DNA from 3 places in the Alistipes sp. 56_sp_Nov_56_25 genome. Region 2 is predicted to be linked to each of the others. Evidence: riboswitches for the same ligand, from Rfam matches in the RefSeq annotation. Region 2 holds a riboswitch; each other region holds the start of a gene.
The links. A riboswitch is a leader RNA that binds a small molecule or an ion and turns the genes downstream of it on or off. The one in region 2 is predicted to bind cobalamin.

Region 1: another riboswitch for cobalamin. It lies ahead of BHV64_RS02435 (anaerobic ribonucleoside triphosphate reductase); the one in region 2 lies ahead of BHV64_RS07830 (PL29 family lyase N-terminal domain-containing protein).
Region 3: another riboswitch for cobalamin. It lies ahead of BHV64_RS09815 (putative transporter); the one in region 2 lies ahead of BHV64_RS07830 (PL29 family lyase N-terminal domain-containing protein).

The regions. Positions count from the first base shown of each region.
Region 1 is NZ_MNQF01000003.1:149,200-154,544, reverse strand. It holds gene BHV64_RS02435 (anaerobic ribonucleoside triphosphate reductase) at 277-2,664, opposite strand; cobalamin riboswitch at 2,716-2,916, opposite strand; gene BHV64_RS02430 (TIGR03905 family TSCPD domain-containing protein) at 3,026-3,274, shown strand; gene BHV64_RS02425 (GlsB/YeaQ/YmgE family stress response membrane protein) at 3,337-3,588, shown strand; tRNA gene BHV64_RS02420 (tRNA-Gln) at 3,635-3,705, opposite strand; gene nhaD (sodium:proton antiporter NhaD) at 3,851-5,197, shown strand.
Region 2 is NZ_MNQF01000027.1:12,696-18,040, reverse strand. It holds gene purB (adenylosuccinate lyase) at 1-906, shown strand, start outside; gene BHV64_RS07830 (PL29 family lyase N-terminal domain-containing protein) at 976-2,610, opposite strand; cobalamin riboswitch at 2,859-3,060, opposite strand; gene BHV64_RS07825 (hypothetical protein) at 3,346-3,558, opposite strand; partial or broken gene BHV64_RS07820 (amino acid permease) at 4,123-5,345, shown strand, end outside.
Region 3 is NZ_MNQF01000061.1:139,162-144,506, forward strand. It holds gene BHV64_RS09805 (DUF2284 domain-containing protein) at 1-161, shown strand, start outside; gene BHV64_RS09810 (hypothetical protein) at 289-654, opposite strand; gene BHV64_RS09815 (putative transporter) at 753-2,435, opposite strand; cobalamin riboswitch at 2,573-2,769, opposite strand; gene BHV64_RS09820 (hypothetical protein) at 3,349-4,239, shown strand; gene eptA (phosphoethanolamine--lipid A transferase EptA) at 4,233-5,345, shown strand, end outside.

The sequences.
Region 1 (5,345 bases), on a different contig from region 2:
TCGGTCTCGATTCACGGCGGAACGCCGTGTTTACAAATCTGATCCACCTCTAAACTTTAGGCGGGGACTTGCCGCACGCGACCGGAGACGGCGGCAAAAAGGGATTCTTCCGCCGGGTGAATTTTGATTTTAGGCGGGCGGACAGGGGGCCGCCAATTTCGATTATCGCAGAGCGGTTTTCGGGCTTCGTGAAGTGGGGCGAAGCAGGAGCATACGAACGTATGTAACTGTTTCGCCCCGCAAGGGAAGTGCAAAAGATGCCGGTGAGAATCGAAATTACCGGTGCTTTACCCGATCGCGCTCCTCGGCCTGCTTGGCCGAGTTCCACGATTCGAGGCTGCCTGTCAGGTAACCCGTGATGCGGCGCATGCGCAGGATGTCGTCCGAACCGCAGACGGGACATTTCGAGTAGATCACCCCGCGGTGGCCGCACTTGCGGCAGGTGTCGATCGGATGGTTGATCGAGCCGTAGCCGATCCCCTCGTCCTGCATCACCTTGACGATCTTGAGGATCGCCACGGGATTCTTCCGGGCCTCGCCGTCGAGTTCGACGTAGGTGATGTGCCCGCCGCGCGTGATGGCGTGGAACGGCGCTTCGAGGCGGATTTTCTCGACGATGGAAACCGGCTCGCGCACGTCGACGTGGAACGAGTTGACGTAGTAGTCGCGGTCGGTGACGCCCGGAATCTCCCCGTAACGCTTGCGGTCCATGCGCGTGAAGCGTCCGCTCAACCCCTCGGCCGGGGTCGCCAGCACCGAATAGTTCAGCCCGTATTTGGCCTTGTACTCCTCGACCACGCGGTTCATCACCGTCACGGCGTCGTAGAGCGTCTGCCACGCCTCCTTCGAGGTCGCATGGCCTTCGCCGTAAATCGCCACCATCGCGTTGTGTCCGCCGATGAAGCCGATGCCCAGCGTGCCGTGCTTGAGCACGTCGCCCACCTCGTCGTTGGGCTGCAACCGGCCGCCGCCCTTCCAGACATCGTTCGACATCATAAACGGGAACTGCCGCGCAAGGGCCGTGCGCTGAAAGCAGTAACGTTCGTAGAGCTGCTCGGCCATCATCGTGGCGGTCTTGCGCACCGATTCGAGGAAAATTTCGCGCGCCTCCTTGCGGATCGCGTGTTTGTTGCCGTCGGGAATCATGTCCCCGGCCTCGCGCATCGCCTCGATGGCCAGCCGCGGCAGGTTCATCGACGTGAAGGAGAGGTTGCCGCGCCCCCACGACGACTTTTCGCCGTGCAGATTCTCGAAGACGCGCGTACGGCACCCCATCGTCGCCACCTCGTAGCGGAAGCGGTCGGGGTCGTCGATGCGCCACTTCTCGTGGCGGTTGAACGGTGCGTCGAGAAACATGAAGTTGGGGAACAGCGCCACCGACGTGGTGCGGCACGCCTCGATCAGCAGGTCGAAGTTCGGAGTTTTGAACTTGATCTCCCCGGCCAGCGCCTTGTCGAAGTCCTTCACCGCTGCGGCATAGTCCTCTTCGGACCACGAAACACCCTCCTTGACCTTGAAAATCTGGATCGGGAAGACCGGCACTTCGCCGTGCCCCAGCCCCTCGATCGTGGCGGAAAGCAGTTCGCGGATGACCATGCGGCCCTCGGGCGAAAAGTCCGTGCCGTAGTTCACCGAGCTGAACACCACCTGGTTGCCGCCGCGCGAGTGCATCGTATTGAGGTTGTGGATGAATCCCTCCATCGCCTGATGGGTCTCGCGGCGCGTCGTGTCGTATGCCTGCCGCCAGATGCGTCGGATGTCCTCGTCGGCGACCTCCACGCCCGACTGGCGCAGGGCGGCGAACAGACGCCCCACCGCCGTCTCGCAGGGTTCGATCGTCGGCACGTGTTCGGCGACCAGGGCCTTCAGCTCGGCGCGCTCCAGCGTCACGCCGCCCCGCACGCCGCACAGGAACAGCGTCATGTCGGTTAGGTGACGGCGGAAGGTTTTCAGCACGCCCGGGGCCATGAAATGGTCGAACGCCGGGATCGACTGCCCGCCGTGCTGCTCGTTCTGGTTGGTCTGGAAGACGATCGTGGCCAGCGTGGCGTAGCTCTGGATCGACTGCGGCGTGCGCACCGAGCCGTTCTTCGTCGAGAATCCCCGTTCGTAGATGTCACCCAGATCGTACTGAATGCACGTCGTGGTCTTCGTGGGATAGTAGTCCAGGTCGTGAATGTGAATGTCCCCGTCGCGGTGGGCGCGGCCGTGGCGCACGCCCACCAGATATTTCAGGGCGTAGTCCTTGGTGATCTCCGAGGCGAAGGTCATCATCTGCCCCGCGGGCGTGTGCGACGACATGTTGGCGTTCGAAAGGTTGATGTCGTTCTTCTCGACGGTCACGATGCCGTCCATGACGCTCTTGATCGACGAGCGGCGGTCGCGTTCGACGTTGCGCCACTCGCGGTAGATGATATAACGTTTGGCGATCGAGGGGTTGCGTTTCATCAGCCGCTCCTCGACCATGTCCTGAATCTCCTCGACCGAAATCTCGGCCTTCGTAATTGCCGCCGCCACGTCGGATGCGATCTGCTCGACGGCCTGCCCCTCGTCCGTTATGCCGCCCGCGCGAAAGGCCTTCGTGATGGCGCGGACGATTTTATCCAGAGAAAAAGGCTCGGTTTTACCATCACGTTTGATGATGGAAATCTGCGTGTAATCCATTGTAATATGAGTATATACGTTTCACAACAGGCCCCGTTTCCCCGCAGGGCCGACATTGCATGCGCAAAGGCAGGTCTTCTGACTCGCACCGACCCGCAGGCGGCCTTCCCGTCCCCCGCGGGACAGTGGCTCGACGATTCGCCTGCGGCATTGAAGTGCATACAGCAGCGGGAACTGTCCGGGATTCGCACCCGATTCCCTCTTATCCTCCGCCCCGGCGGGACGAAGGATACCTTTGCGGGTCACAAAAGTCTCCATTATTCCCCGACTTTCAAAATTCCGGAGCAGGAAGTTTTCAACATTTTGTGAAAGGCTCCGAATTTCGTATCTTCGCCCCCGCAAACCGGAAAATCGTAACTCCATGACACAGAAAATAACACACGTCTGCCAGGGAACCTGCTCCCGGCAAATCGACGTCGAACTCGAAAACGGCGTCGTCCGAAGCGTCTCCTTCACGGGCGGCTGCCACGGCAACCAGCAGGGAATCGCGGCGCTCGTGCGCGGGATGACGGCCGCGGAAGCCGTCGCCCGGCTCGAAGGCATCGACTGCCGGGGCCGCGGCACGTCGTGTCCCGATCAGCTGGCAAAAGCGCTGAAAAAGGCGTTATAAAACGCCCCGGCCCGGCCGGGTACGGATTTTGCACTCCGAAAAGCGTTCCAAAATGCAAGACTATGTATTTTCTATGGTATCTGCTGATCGGACTGGCCGCCGGATGGATCGCCAACCTGATCGTCAAGGGAGGAGGTTCGGGACTCTTCGTCAACCTGATCGTCGGGCTTATCGGCGGCGTATTGGGCGGCTGGCTCTTTTCGCTCTTCGGATGGGTTCCCGTCGGCACGCTGGGCAGTCTGGCGACGGCCGTCATCGGCTCGGTCATCCTGCTGTGGATCGCCGCGCTCATCTCACACCGCAAGATCCGCTAAACAAACGTATGCACGAAAAAGGCGGTCGCATGACCGCCTTTTCGTGTTGAGCTGCCGGGATTCGAACCCAGAACGACAGAACCAAAATCTGCTGTGTTACCATTACACCACAGCTCAAACATTCGCTCGAAAGCGACTGCAAAGATAAACAAAAAATCGCAAAAACCAACCCCCGGATGCAAAATTGGCAGGGACAAAACCGGACCTCTGCCGGATTTTTCGTATCTTTGCTTCAGTTACCCTGTAAATAAACGCAAACGATATGATTCCGACAATGATTCTGCTCTTCGTGGTGGGCTATCTGTTCATCGCGCTGGAGCACAAAACCAGGATCGACAAATCGGCCGTCGCCCTGCTGATGGCCGGAGCGATCTGGACCGTGTTCAGCCTCCTGGGCAACGACCCGCACATTCAGCACGAGCTGGTGGACCAGCTGGGCGACACGTGCGAAATCCTGGTCTTCCTGATCGGGGCCATGACCATCGTGGACCTGATCGACAGCTACGGCGGCTTCAACGTCATCACCGACCACATCACCACGCGCAACAAGCGCAAACTAATGTGGCTGCTGGCGATCATCACCTTCTTCATGTCGGCCGCACTGGACAACATGACCACCACGATCATCATGGTCATGCTGCTGCGGCGGTTGATCGCCAACAAGAAGGAACGGTGGATTTTCGCCAGCGTGATCGTCATCGCCGCGAACAGCGGCGGCGCCTGGTCGCCCATCGGCGACGTGACGACCATCATGCTGTGGATGCGCGGCAACGTCACGGCCGCCAACCTGATCGCCAACCTCTTCCTGCCGTGCCTCGTGTCGGTCGTGATCCCTGCGGCCATCGCCAGCCGCTACGTCGCCGACCGCCCCGCCGCCGCGGTCAGCGCCAAGGCCCTCGCATCGGGATGCCCCGAATGCATCGGTCCGCGCCTGCGGCTATTCATCCTTATCGTGGGCGTCGTAAGTCTGCTGTTCGTGCCGGTGTTCAAGAGCCTCACCGGACTGCCGCCCTACATGGGCATGATGGTGTCGCTGGGATTCATGTGGATTCTGACCGAAATCATCTACGACCGCAAACGCAGCATCCGCAACATGGAGGAGTCGATCCAGCCGCGCGTATCCAAAGTCCTCAAGCACATCGACATGCCGACGATTCTCTTTTTCCTCGGCATCCTGATGGCCGTGGGCGCGTTGCAGACCGGCGGCGTGCTGACCGACATGGCCGACTGGCTGGACAAGAATGTCCACGAAGTGTTCACCATCGCGGGCGCCATCGGCATCCTCTCGTCGGTGGTCGACAACGTGCCGCTGGTGGCGGCCTGCATGGGCATGTACCCGGTGGCCGACGTCGCAACGGCTGCGGCGAGCGCCGATCCGGCTTTCGCACAGAGTTTCGTGGCGGACGGGCTGTTCTGGCACCTGCTGACCTACTGCGCCGGCGTGGGCGGCAGTCTGCTGATCATCGGCTCGGCGGCCGGCGTCGTGGCGATGGGACTCGAAAAGATCAATTTCGGCTGGTACCTCAAACGCATCTCGCTGCTGGCCCTGTCCGGCTATCTGGCGGGCATCGCGGTGATCTGGCTCGAACACGTCCTGATCGGGCTTTGACCGAAAAGTTCCGGATGCGTCGTGCGCCCAGAATATTGCCGATCACGGGTTTGCCCCATAACAGTATAATCAGAGGTTGGATAAAATATTTTTATCCAACCTCTGATTTACAGCCAAATTATCAGCAGTTTGTAAGTCAGGAACTCCA
Region 2 (5,345 bases):
CGCGACGCTTTGGCGTCGTTCGCCGAGCAGTGGCGCGAGGTTCCGATGCTGGCGCGCACGCACGGGCAGCCCGCCTCGCCGACCTCGCTGGGCAAAGAGTTTTCGGTATTCGTCGAGCGGCTCGAAAAGCAGTTGTTCATGCTCCACGACATCGCCGTTCCGGCCAAGTTCGGCGGCGCCACGGGCAACTTCAACGCCCACCGCGCAGCCTACCCCGAAATCGACTGGGTGGCTTTTGCCAACCGATTCGTGAACGAGACGCTGGGGCTGTGCCGTTCGCAGTACACCACGCAGATCGAGCACTACGACAACCTGGCGGCGATCTTCGACAACATGAAGCGCATCGACACCATTCTCATCGACCTCTCGCGCGACATGTGGACCTATATTTCGATGGAGTACTTCAAACAGCAGATCAAGGCCGGTGAGGTCGGATCGAGCGCCATGCCCCACAAGGTCAACCCCATCGACTTCGAAAACGCCGAGGGCAACTTCGGCATTGCCAACGCCGTTTTCGAGCACCTTTCGTCGAAGCTGCCCGTATCGCGTCTTCAGCGCGACCTGACCGACTCGACCGTGCTGCGCAACATCGGCGTGCCGATGGCCCACGCGGTGATCGCCCTGCAATCGCTGCTCAAGGGGCTGAACAAGGTGATCCTCAACCCCGAGGCGCTGGCGCGCGACCTGGAGAACAACTGGGCCGTGGTGGCCGAGGGCATCCAGACCATCCTGCGCCGCGAGGGTTTCCCGAAGCCCTACGAGGCGTTGAAGGCCCTGACGCGGACCAACGCCCACATCACCCGCGAGTCGATCGCGGCATTCATCGAAACGCTCGACGTCGCCGAATCAGTCAAGGAGGAGCTGCGCGCCCTCTCGCCCTCGACCTACACGGGCGTGTTCCGGTAGGCCGGAACCGACATCGAAAACAAAGGCAGGACCCGAAAGCGTCCTGCCTTTATTCGTCCCGACGGACCGTCACTCCTTGCAGCAACGCACCGTATAGCCGTAAGACCGGTTCATGTCCAGTTCATTATTGATCGAACCGCTGCTCGACAGTTTGCTGCGGAAGAAGAGGTAATAGGATTTGACCGAAGAGGTTTCCGCCGACCAGTAAGCGCCCAAACCGCCGGTCGAGCTGCGCAGCCCCACGATGGCGCCCGAACTGTAATTGCGATAGCCCTGCGCCGGATACCAGGCCGTCTGTTCCCCGTGGGTATAGGTCATACCGTAGTTCGTTCCGTCCCATACCGAAACGCCGTCGATGTACTGACGTCCCGAAATCAGATCCTCCCATGCACCGGTTCCAGGAACCCTGTACCCCGGCGGGCAGGGGTCGTTGAGCGTTTTGGCCTCACCCCACAATGTCGCGTTCGGCGACGCAAGCCAGTTATAGCCGGTTCCGACCTTATCGTTGTAGAACGTCATAGGATTGGCGGCAGCCCCGTCGGTCGTCGTCGCACTCTTGCTGAAAGCCCAGTCCAGCGCCGGATAAGCGGGATTCACCACCGTGCCGTTCTTTGCTTCGAGGAACGCATTGGCCGAAGTTTCCGTTTTCTCGCCCCCGTAGAACGGGTCCTTGCGCCCCCACTGGTAATACATGCCGTAAGCGTCCGTACCGCCTGCGGTCGTACCTGCGGCGCCCAGGTTGCGGTCCATGAAGACCGTCCCGTTCCCGTAGGTCATCGTCTGCGGAGCGTCGGTCACCCAGACATGCCAGCTCCAGACGACCTTTCCGTCCTGCATCAGGGCGACCAGCGCGTTGCCCCTGCCTTCGCCGACCGTGAGGAAAATATCGCCGGAGGTCGTGTCGAGGGCGACTCCCGAAACGAGTCCTTCGGAGTCGGTCCACAGCCAGTCGGCCGTCATGCCGTCCGCCATCTCGATCGCCGGCTCGAATCCGACCCCTTCGCCGGCTCCGTTTCCGCGTACCCGGGCATTGAAAACATACGTTCCGGGCGCCGAAACCACATAGCAGTTGGCCGTCCCCGCAACGCTCAAGTCGTTGACCTGCGCCGCCGAAAGAGTCCCGCCGTCCGTCAGCGCGATTTCCACCCGGCCGTTTCCGGCCTTTACCGACCGGAACAACTCCACCTGCTCGTCGCCCGTGGCTTCGACCGGATTTCCGGAGCCGTCCCCGATCTGCCACGGCGTCACGGCGGCGTCCGTCGTCACGGTCCAGAAACCTTTATCATCGCGCCCCACGACGGGGACAGGCCCCGAAACAGGCATTTTCGCTCCGGCGGCATCTTTCAGCCAGGGAATATCCTTTTCCGCGGCGAGTGTCCAGTAATACGCATCCCCGTCGACCGCAATGCCGATCAGCGGCGCTTCCGCCGCCGCATTGCAGGCTACCGTCACTTCGGTCCCGTCGCAGAACGTAAGGCGCACGCCGTCCTCCGTCTCGGCCAGCGACCGCACTTCCGACTGCGACACGGCTCCGGCCAGCGTCTTCAGCGAGACCAGGCCCGCATTCAGGTCTTCGATCTTTTGCAACAGTTCGGCCGAGGGGGGGGGAACGGGTTTGTCTCCATCCGGGTCCGAAGCCCCGGATTCGCTCTTGCAGCCGCCGAGAAGCAGCGCCCAGGAGCAGATCACAAATAATTTTTTCATCATACCTTGTTTTTTAGTTAATGGTTCCATCTGTTCCGTCCGTAAGGGACAGACTTCACGGAGAATACCGCGCAGGCAAAAACAGGCATGACGACCCGGCAAAGCATGGCGACGACTTCCTCATCCAACCGTAAAAAAGTCTGTCCGAAGAGGTTCGCAGCAACAGGAAAAAGAGGGCCGAAGCAAATAAGGACGCACGGAAAAACCGCCGGCGACGACTTCAGGCGCTCCCTTTCTCCGCAGGAGCAAACACCCTATCGCGCAAGGCAGGTCTTCTGACTTGTCCCCCGAGGCGGCGCCTTCCCGGTCCCGGAGGACCAGTGGCTCAAGAATGCCGCAACGAAAAAGCCCTTGCGGGCGGGACTCACAGCAGCGGGAACTGTTGCCGATTCACACGGCATTCCCTTTTAATTCCCCTCCACGGGGAAACCATTGCACGGCAAAGGTACACTTTTATCGGCAGGAAGCAAGCGATCCGGCGGAATATTTCCGCGAAACGCGCCCCGCCGCTCTGCGCAGCGGACCGTTCCGACCACGATGCGTCCCTTTTCCGGCAGACGGCGGCGCGACTTTGGCACGCGCCTTGTACTTATTTCAGTCAGCTGCGGCACAGCAACCGCAGTGAGGTTTCTTCATTTATTTAAGTTTGGGTTAGTAGTTTTAGGAGGGCAACCTCCTGGGGGCAGCAGGCAATCGTGAGATTCCCTGCTGTTTTTTTATCCCCGGAGGGCATCACTAACCGAACAGGTCGTTGAGCACGGCGGCCAGACGATACGACGCCAGGATCAGCTGGCATTCGGGCAGCAGGTAGGTGTCCGTCACGAACTGCTTGCCGTAGGTCCCGTCGGCCCGCTGCCAGTCGTAGATCACCCGGCAGGCGACGGCCGTTTCGTGCAGCCATTCACGGGGCGTAGCATCGGCTCCCGCAACGGCGAAGACCTCCCACACGCGAACCGTGTTTCGGGAAGATCGGCCGCAAGGCATCGCTGTCCCCGCCACTCACCCGCCGCAAAATGTCTTTTTCTCCTTCCACGTTACAACGCCGTGAATTTTCCTTTAAAGACACTATCATCAGGCATATGCCACAAATAAAACAATAAAAAGAAATAAAACCAAAATTATTCCGGTGAAAATTCCACAACAAGACCCGATAATCGGCCAAACGGTCCCCGGCGGACGGCGATTGCAGGTTCGGCACGCGCTTTGTACTTATTCCGGTCAGCTGCGGCACAGCAACCGCAGTGAGGTTTCTTCATTTATTTAAGTTTGGGTTAGTAGTTTTAGGAGGGCGACCTCCGGGGACAGCAGGCAATCGCGAGATTCCCTGCTGTTTTTGCATCCGCATGCCGGGCGCGCCGTTTCTGCGTGCGCAGGGTACGAAAAAGCCGCCCGGTGTTCCGATCGGTTCTTTGCAACGCTCCGGCCGCCGATTTCACGGGGCGGCAATGCGCTCCGGCACGAAAACTGTGCGGCGGACGACGAGGGAAAACAGCAAAATCCAACCTACCCACCATGGCAAAACGTAAAAATATCACCACGACGCAGCTGGCGCTGATGACCGCTGCAGCCGTCATCAGCCTGCGCGGGCTCCCGATGATGGCCCAGGAGGAACTGACGATGTTCTTCTACATTTTCTTCGCGACGTTCCTCTTCCTGATTCCTGCGGCCCTCGTGGGCGCCGAACTGGGCAGCGCCTTCGCCGACCGCGGCGGCGGCGTCTACACCTGGGTCAAGGAGGCTTTCAACCGCCACCTGGGTTTCTCGGCGATCTTCCTGCAATGGATTCAGAACGTCGTCTGGTATCCCACCGTACTGGGATTCGCCGCCGCGTCGATCGCCTACATGATCGGCGTTCCGGCTCTGGCGCAGAACGGGCTGTACGTCGGGTTGTTCTCGATTGCGATGTACTGGTGCGCGACGCTGGTGACCCTGCGCGGCACGTCGGCCATCTCGGGCATCACCTCGAAGGGATTTCTGATCGGCACGGTGCTCCCGGGCGTCGTCGTGATCGTGATGGCGGTCATCTGGATGGCCGGCGGCAACGAAATCGCCCTGAAGGAGATTCCGGCCGGCGTCTCGCAGATCGTCAACGTCGACGCCGCGCAGCACGTCCACCCGCGTCTCTTCCCCCACATCACGGGCATGAGCGACATCGCGTTCCTGGCGGGCATCCTGCTGCTGTTCGCCGGCGTGGAGGTGCACGCCGTGCACGCTCCGGAACTGGCCAAACCCCAGACGCAGTTCCCACGGGCGATGTTCCTCGCGGCGCTGATCTCGTTCGGACTGTTCACGCTGGGCGCGCTGGCCGTGGCCATCATCACCCCCTACGACCAGATCAACCTCCAGTCGGGGCTGTTCACCACCTTCCAGATCGCTTTCGAACGTTAACACGTGGGATGGCTCTCGAACGTCATGGGACTGCTCGTGGCCTTCGGTGCGCTGGCGGGCGTGATGTCGTGGATTTCGGGCCCCAGCCGCGGCCTGCTGTGGACGGCCAGGGACGGCGCTCTGCCCTGCTTCCTCCAGAAGACCAACAAGAACGGCGTGCAGCTCAACATACTGATTATCCAGGGCTGCATCGTGACGCTCCTCTCGTCGCTTTACATCGTGATGGACGACGTCAGCGTGGCGTTCTTCCTGTTGAGCGCCCTGACCGTGGGACTGTATCTGATCATGTACATGATGATGTACGCCGCGGGAATCCGCCTGCGCTACACGCAACCCAAGCTCATCCG
Region 3 (5,345 bases), on a different contig from region 2:
TGCGGCCGTCGCTCGAAGCCTGCGGATTCGACGTGGCACGCACGGCCTCCGAACTGTTCGGAATCGAGATGAAGTGGGGCAGCGGAGGCCGCATGCCCGAGTACCTGACGCTCGTATGCGGATTTTTCCACGACGCGGAATCGGTCGTATGGAACGGATAAGGGCGGTTTTCAACCGGAGCGGCGGCAAGGATTCGGCGCACGCGCCGCTGCGGCCGTCCGGTCGGGCGCATACGAGATCGTCGCGCTGCTGACGACCGTCGGCACCGGCAAGGAGCCTGACGCGCGGTCAGACGTTGAGCTGGTTGCCCTCGGCAAACAGGGAGTCGAGGATCAGGCGCAGTTCGGAGAGAAGCTCCTCCTCGTCCAACCCGCCGTTCAGGGAGAAGAATTTTCCCGGAGGCGTGCAGTACTGCACCGTCGAGGCGGCCTCGCAGGACTCGATGCCGCAGATGATGACCGCATCGACATCGTCCTCGTGGCGCAGCATGGCGTTGTAGAACGCCAGCAGGTAGCGCGGAGTGCTTATCGGCGGAACGAGCACCATCGTTCCCGAGGCGTCGAACTTGTCGGGTGAGTTGATCTCCTTCAGGCCGTACTGGCCTGCGATCCGGCCGGCGGTCTTCGCCGGAACTCCATACAGCACGATGTTCATAAGCGTTCGTCTTTGGAAAAAGGCGCGGCCGGCTTGCTGATCGCGTCCGACCCGTTATGGCGGCAACGTGTCCGTTTCCTTGCCGCTCCTTTTCCGGTTTAACCGAATATCAGTATCAAAAGCTGTGCCGCCAGCACCCGCAGAAACATCGACAGCGGGTAGACCGTCGCGTAACCGACCGACGGAGCGTCGGACGAGGTCTGTTCGGCCGAATAGGCCAGCGCAGGCGGGTTGGTCGAGGCCCCCGAAAGAACGCCGATCAGCGTATAATAGTTGAGTTTGTAGTAGAAGCGTCCGAAAATGCCCGCCAGCAGGAGCGGCACGACGGTGATCACGGCCCCGTAGGCGATCCAGACATATCCGCCCGCCGCGAGCGTCGGCACGAACTCCTCGCCCGCGCCCAGTCCCACGCCCGCCAGGAAGAGCGAGATGCCCACCTCGCGCAGCATAAGGTTGGCCGACATCGTCGTATAGGTGACCAGTTTGTAGTGCGGCCCGTAGCGGCCGATCAGGATGGCCACGATCAGCGGACCTCCGGCAAGACCCAGTTTCACGGGCTGCGGGATGCCCGGAATCCAGAACGAAATGCTGCCCAGCAGAACGCCCAGCGCGATGCCGGTGAAAATGGGGATCAGGTTGGGGTGGTTGAGCCGCTTGAGCGAGTTGCCGAAAAGCCGCTCGGCATGGGCCACCGACAATTCGGGCCCCACGACCGTCACCCGGTCGCCGATCTGCAATTGCAGGTTTCCGGAGGCCACCAGGTCGATGCCCGAACGGTTGATGCGCGTGATCGTGACGCCGCACGTGGAACGGACCCGCAGTTCGGAGAGGGTCTTGCCGTTCAGCTCGGGCTTGGTGATCAGGATGCGCCGCGAAATCATCGCCTTGTCATGGACCATCGGCTCGGCGTCGACCTCCCGCCCGAGCAGGGCCACCAGCGCCTCGACATCCCGGGGCGCGGCGATCAGCAGGATGCGGTCGCCGCAATGAAGCGCCGTCGAAGCGTCAGCCAGTTCGGGGCTTCCGCCGCCGCGGCTGATGCGCGAAATGACGAAATCCCGCAGCGCAAGGTCCCGGATCTCGGCGACGGTCTTGCCGTTGACGGCGGCATTGACGATCTCGACGGAAAGACGCCGGGTCGTCAGGTCTTTCTGCGCGTCCGAATCCTGCCCGGCGGCGGCCTCTTCGCGTTTCACGTCGATGCGCAGCAGGTAGCGAAGCCCGATCAGCGTGAGGATGGCTCCCACGACGCCCAGCGGGTAGGCCACGGCGTAACCCGTGGCGATGTCCGGGGCATCGGCTCCGGCGTGCATGTCGCTGAAAGCCTGCTGTGCGGCGCCCAGTCCGGGCGTGTTGGTCACGGCGCCCGACATCACGCCGACCATCGTCGTCATGGACAAGCCCGTGATGTAATAGAGCGCCACCGTCGTGGCGACACCCAGCGCCACCACCAGCACCGCCAGTTTGTTGAGCGTGACGCCGCCCTTGCGGAACGAAGAGAAAAATCCGGGCCCGACCTGCAGGCCGATCGAATAGACGAAAAGAATCAGTCCGAACTCCTTGAGAAAGTGCATCAGGTGTTCGTCGACGTTCATGCCGAAATAGCTGAAGCCGATGCCGACGAACAGAATGCCCGTCACGCCCAGCGACACGCCGGCGACCTTGAGTTTGCCCAGCATGACACCCAACGCCACGACCAGCGCCAGAATCAGCACCGAGTGGGCCACACCTCCGCCCCAAAGCGACTCGGAGCCAAATAACAATCGTTCGATTAATTCCATATCCAATCCTCATCCGGTCGGCTTCCGTCCGGGAAAAATCCCGCCTGCCGAAAGGCGCAGCACCCGGCGGCAAAGTCCGACATAAAACAATAAGCATTACATAACCCGATGTCAAATACCCATCCCCCGGGGCTTCCTGACGTCGAATCGGCCTGGCAGGTCTTCTGACTTGCTCCTGTTCCGAAGCCTTCCCGGTCCTTGCGGGCCAGTGGCGAGATGTTCGGAGCCTTCACGGAGTTTCACAGCAGCGGGACTGTCCGGGATTTGCACCCGATTCCCTTTTCACTCTTCTTCCACGCCCGGGAAGGAGAGTACCAAACCTGCGGCAAAGATAACGCTTCTTTCCGAGAAACCGCCCGAAATCGCGGATTATTTTCACCAACCGCAGCCAGAAAGCGCCGGAAAGGATCCCATTCCGGCTTGCGCTTCCACCCGCAAAAACATCCCCAATATTACTTTAATGTACCAAATCCGAATTCAGTCGTTTCTACACATCTATTTTCCCTTTTGCTCTTGCCGCATTTTTGTTAACTTTGCAGCAATTATCTTCAGCCATTAATTTATGGGAAACGCATTGCATCCAAATGAACGAACTTTGATTTACATGCTGCGAAAAATATCGGTCGCATTGGGCAAAACCATCGTCTCGCTCATACTGATCGCCTTGCTGGCAATCTTTGTGACAAGCGTAAGCCCCGTATATGATTTCAGTGAGGCTAAACCCTTCAGCGGCCCCGACATTTTTAACCCATACTGGGGGGGGGAATCCGACATATGCTGGAAACGAGCCAATTTTCATACGCATACGCGCGTAAAGGGCATCCTGAACGAGTGCGAATATTGGCCGGCCGAAACCGATGAAGCCTACCGGAAATTCGGATATGACATCGTAACATTCTCGAATCACAATGAATTGACCCTACATCCGTACGATTCCCTGTTGCAGGTCAATGTCTACGAACACGGTATCAACCTATTCAAATACCATAAGCTGGTATTCGGTTGCGACGAAGTCAACCGCTTCGATCATTTGATCCCGCTTTTCGCTTCCCAAAAACAATTCCAGTTAGACCTGCTCGGAAAGGAGTCCGATTTCATCCAGATGAATCACCCCTTGAGAACGACGGGCACGTCGAAAAGCCACATGCAAAAACTCGGCGGTTACAGGATCATGGAACTCGACAGCGGAAAGAGCACCGAAAACGAGTACTGGGACTGGGCCCTCAGCGCCGGGCATTACAGTTTCGGGCTGGCCAACGACGACCTACATTACCCCGACAAATCCAGCCGCATTGCCGTGAGGTGCAATTTCCTGCATTGTCCGTCGGCGAGGTATGAAGACATAAAGGAAACGCTTCTCGGAGGGTGCTATTATGCGATGCGCATTCCCGACTACGGACATGGGGACTGGGAGGTGAAATACGCCAGAAACAGGAATCTGCCGTCGGTCGAGAAGATCGGACTCGACGGCGAAACGATCTACATCGCCTTGTCGCGCCAGGCGGACAGTATCAAGGTGACAGGGCAGGATCACACCACTCTGTCGCTGGCCCGGAACTCGTCCGCGGCCAGCTATACCATGAGGGACAATGACCCCTACGCACGTATTACGGCCTACTTTCCCGACGGAGAGGTGATCTACACCAATCCGTTCGCACGATACGACGCTTCCGTGGCACAAACTCCCTATATGGCTCCGGCGCATACGGTAAACATCCCGTTGACGATTCTTTTCAACTTTACGCTTCTTGTCCTGTGCGCGGGAGTGATCCTTACATTTTATAAAACAGTTATCAAATGGTAAAATTTCTGAACGAAAAGACCGACCTCACCCGCATATCTTCGGTACTCAGCCTGTTTACGCTCGTGGCGTTCCACTGGCCGTTCTTCCGGCTGGTGCTCGGCAACATCGAAGGGGGCTTCAACGGCGTATTGATCACCGGAGGGCTGGGCGTGCTGATGTTCGCGCTCAATTTTCTCGTCTATTACCTCGTGCTCTTTCTCGGACGCTTCGTCGGAAAGTGCATCCTTGCCTTCACATTCATAGGCAATGCCATAAGCCTCTATTTCATAAACACATACCAGGTGCTCATCACGGACAAGATGATGGGGAACGTATTCAACACCCGGTATTCGGAGGCTTCCGGATTCTTTTCATGGTCTGCCGTATGGTATCTCCTCTTCCTGGGGGTGGTTCCATGCATCTACATTTTTGCAAGGCGGTTCGACTACGGAAGCTGGAAGCGTTTTTTCGCCCGCACGGGCATCGCATTGGCGGTTTCTTTGGCCATCGCGCTGGTCAATATGCAGAACTGGCCGTGGATCGACCGCAACGCGCCCAAGCTCGGCAGCCTGGTCATGCCGTGGTCGTATACGGTCAATTCCGTACGCTACTATAATTCCGTAAAGAAGCAGAACCGGAAAGAGATTCCCCTGCCCGACGCGAAGATCGTTTCCGACAGCAAGGATGTATGCGTGCTGATAATAGGAGAATCCGCCAGAAGGGAGAATTTCTCTTTATACGGATACGGCAAGCCGACCAATCCGCTTCTGGAGAAAGACAGCGTGACCGCACTGATTGCAGATGCGGCCGCGACCTACACCACGGCAGGCGTGAAGGCCATTCTCGACCATAAGCCGTCCAACAAACTTTACGAAATCCTTCCGAACTATCTCAACCGCAGCGGCGTGGATGTGGTATGGCGCAGCAACAATTGGGGAGAGCCTCCCGTACACATCGACAAATACTACAAGCCGAAAGAGCTCAAGGAGCGGAATCCCGAAGCCGACGACAGGTACGACGGCATTCTGCTCGCAGGCCTCCGCGAAGAGATACTCTCCGGCAGCAAGGACAAGATGCTCGTCGTACTCCATACCAGCACGAGCCACGGCCCCACGTACTATAAGAAA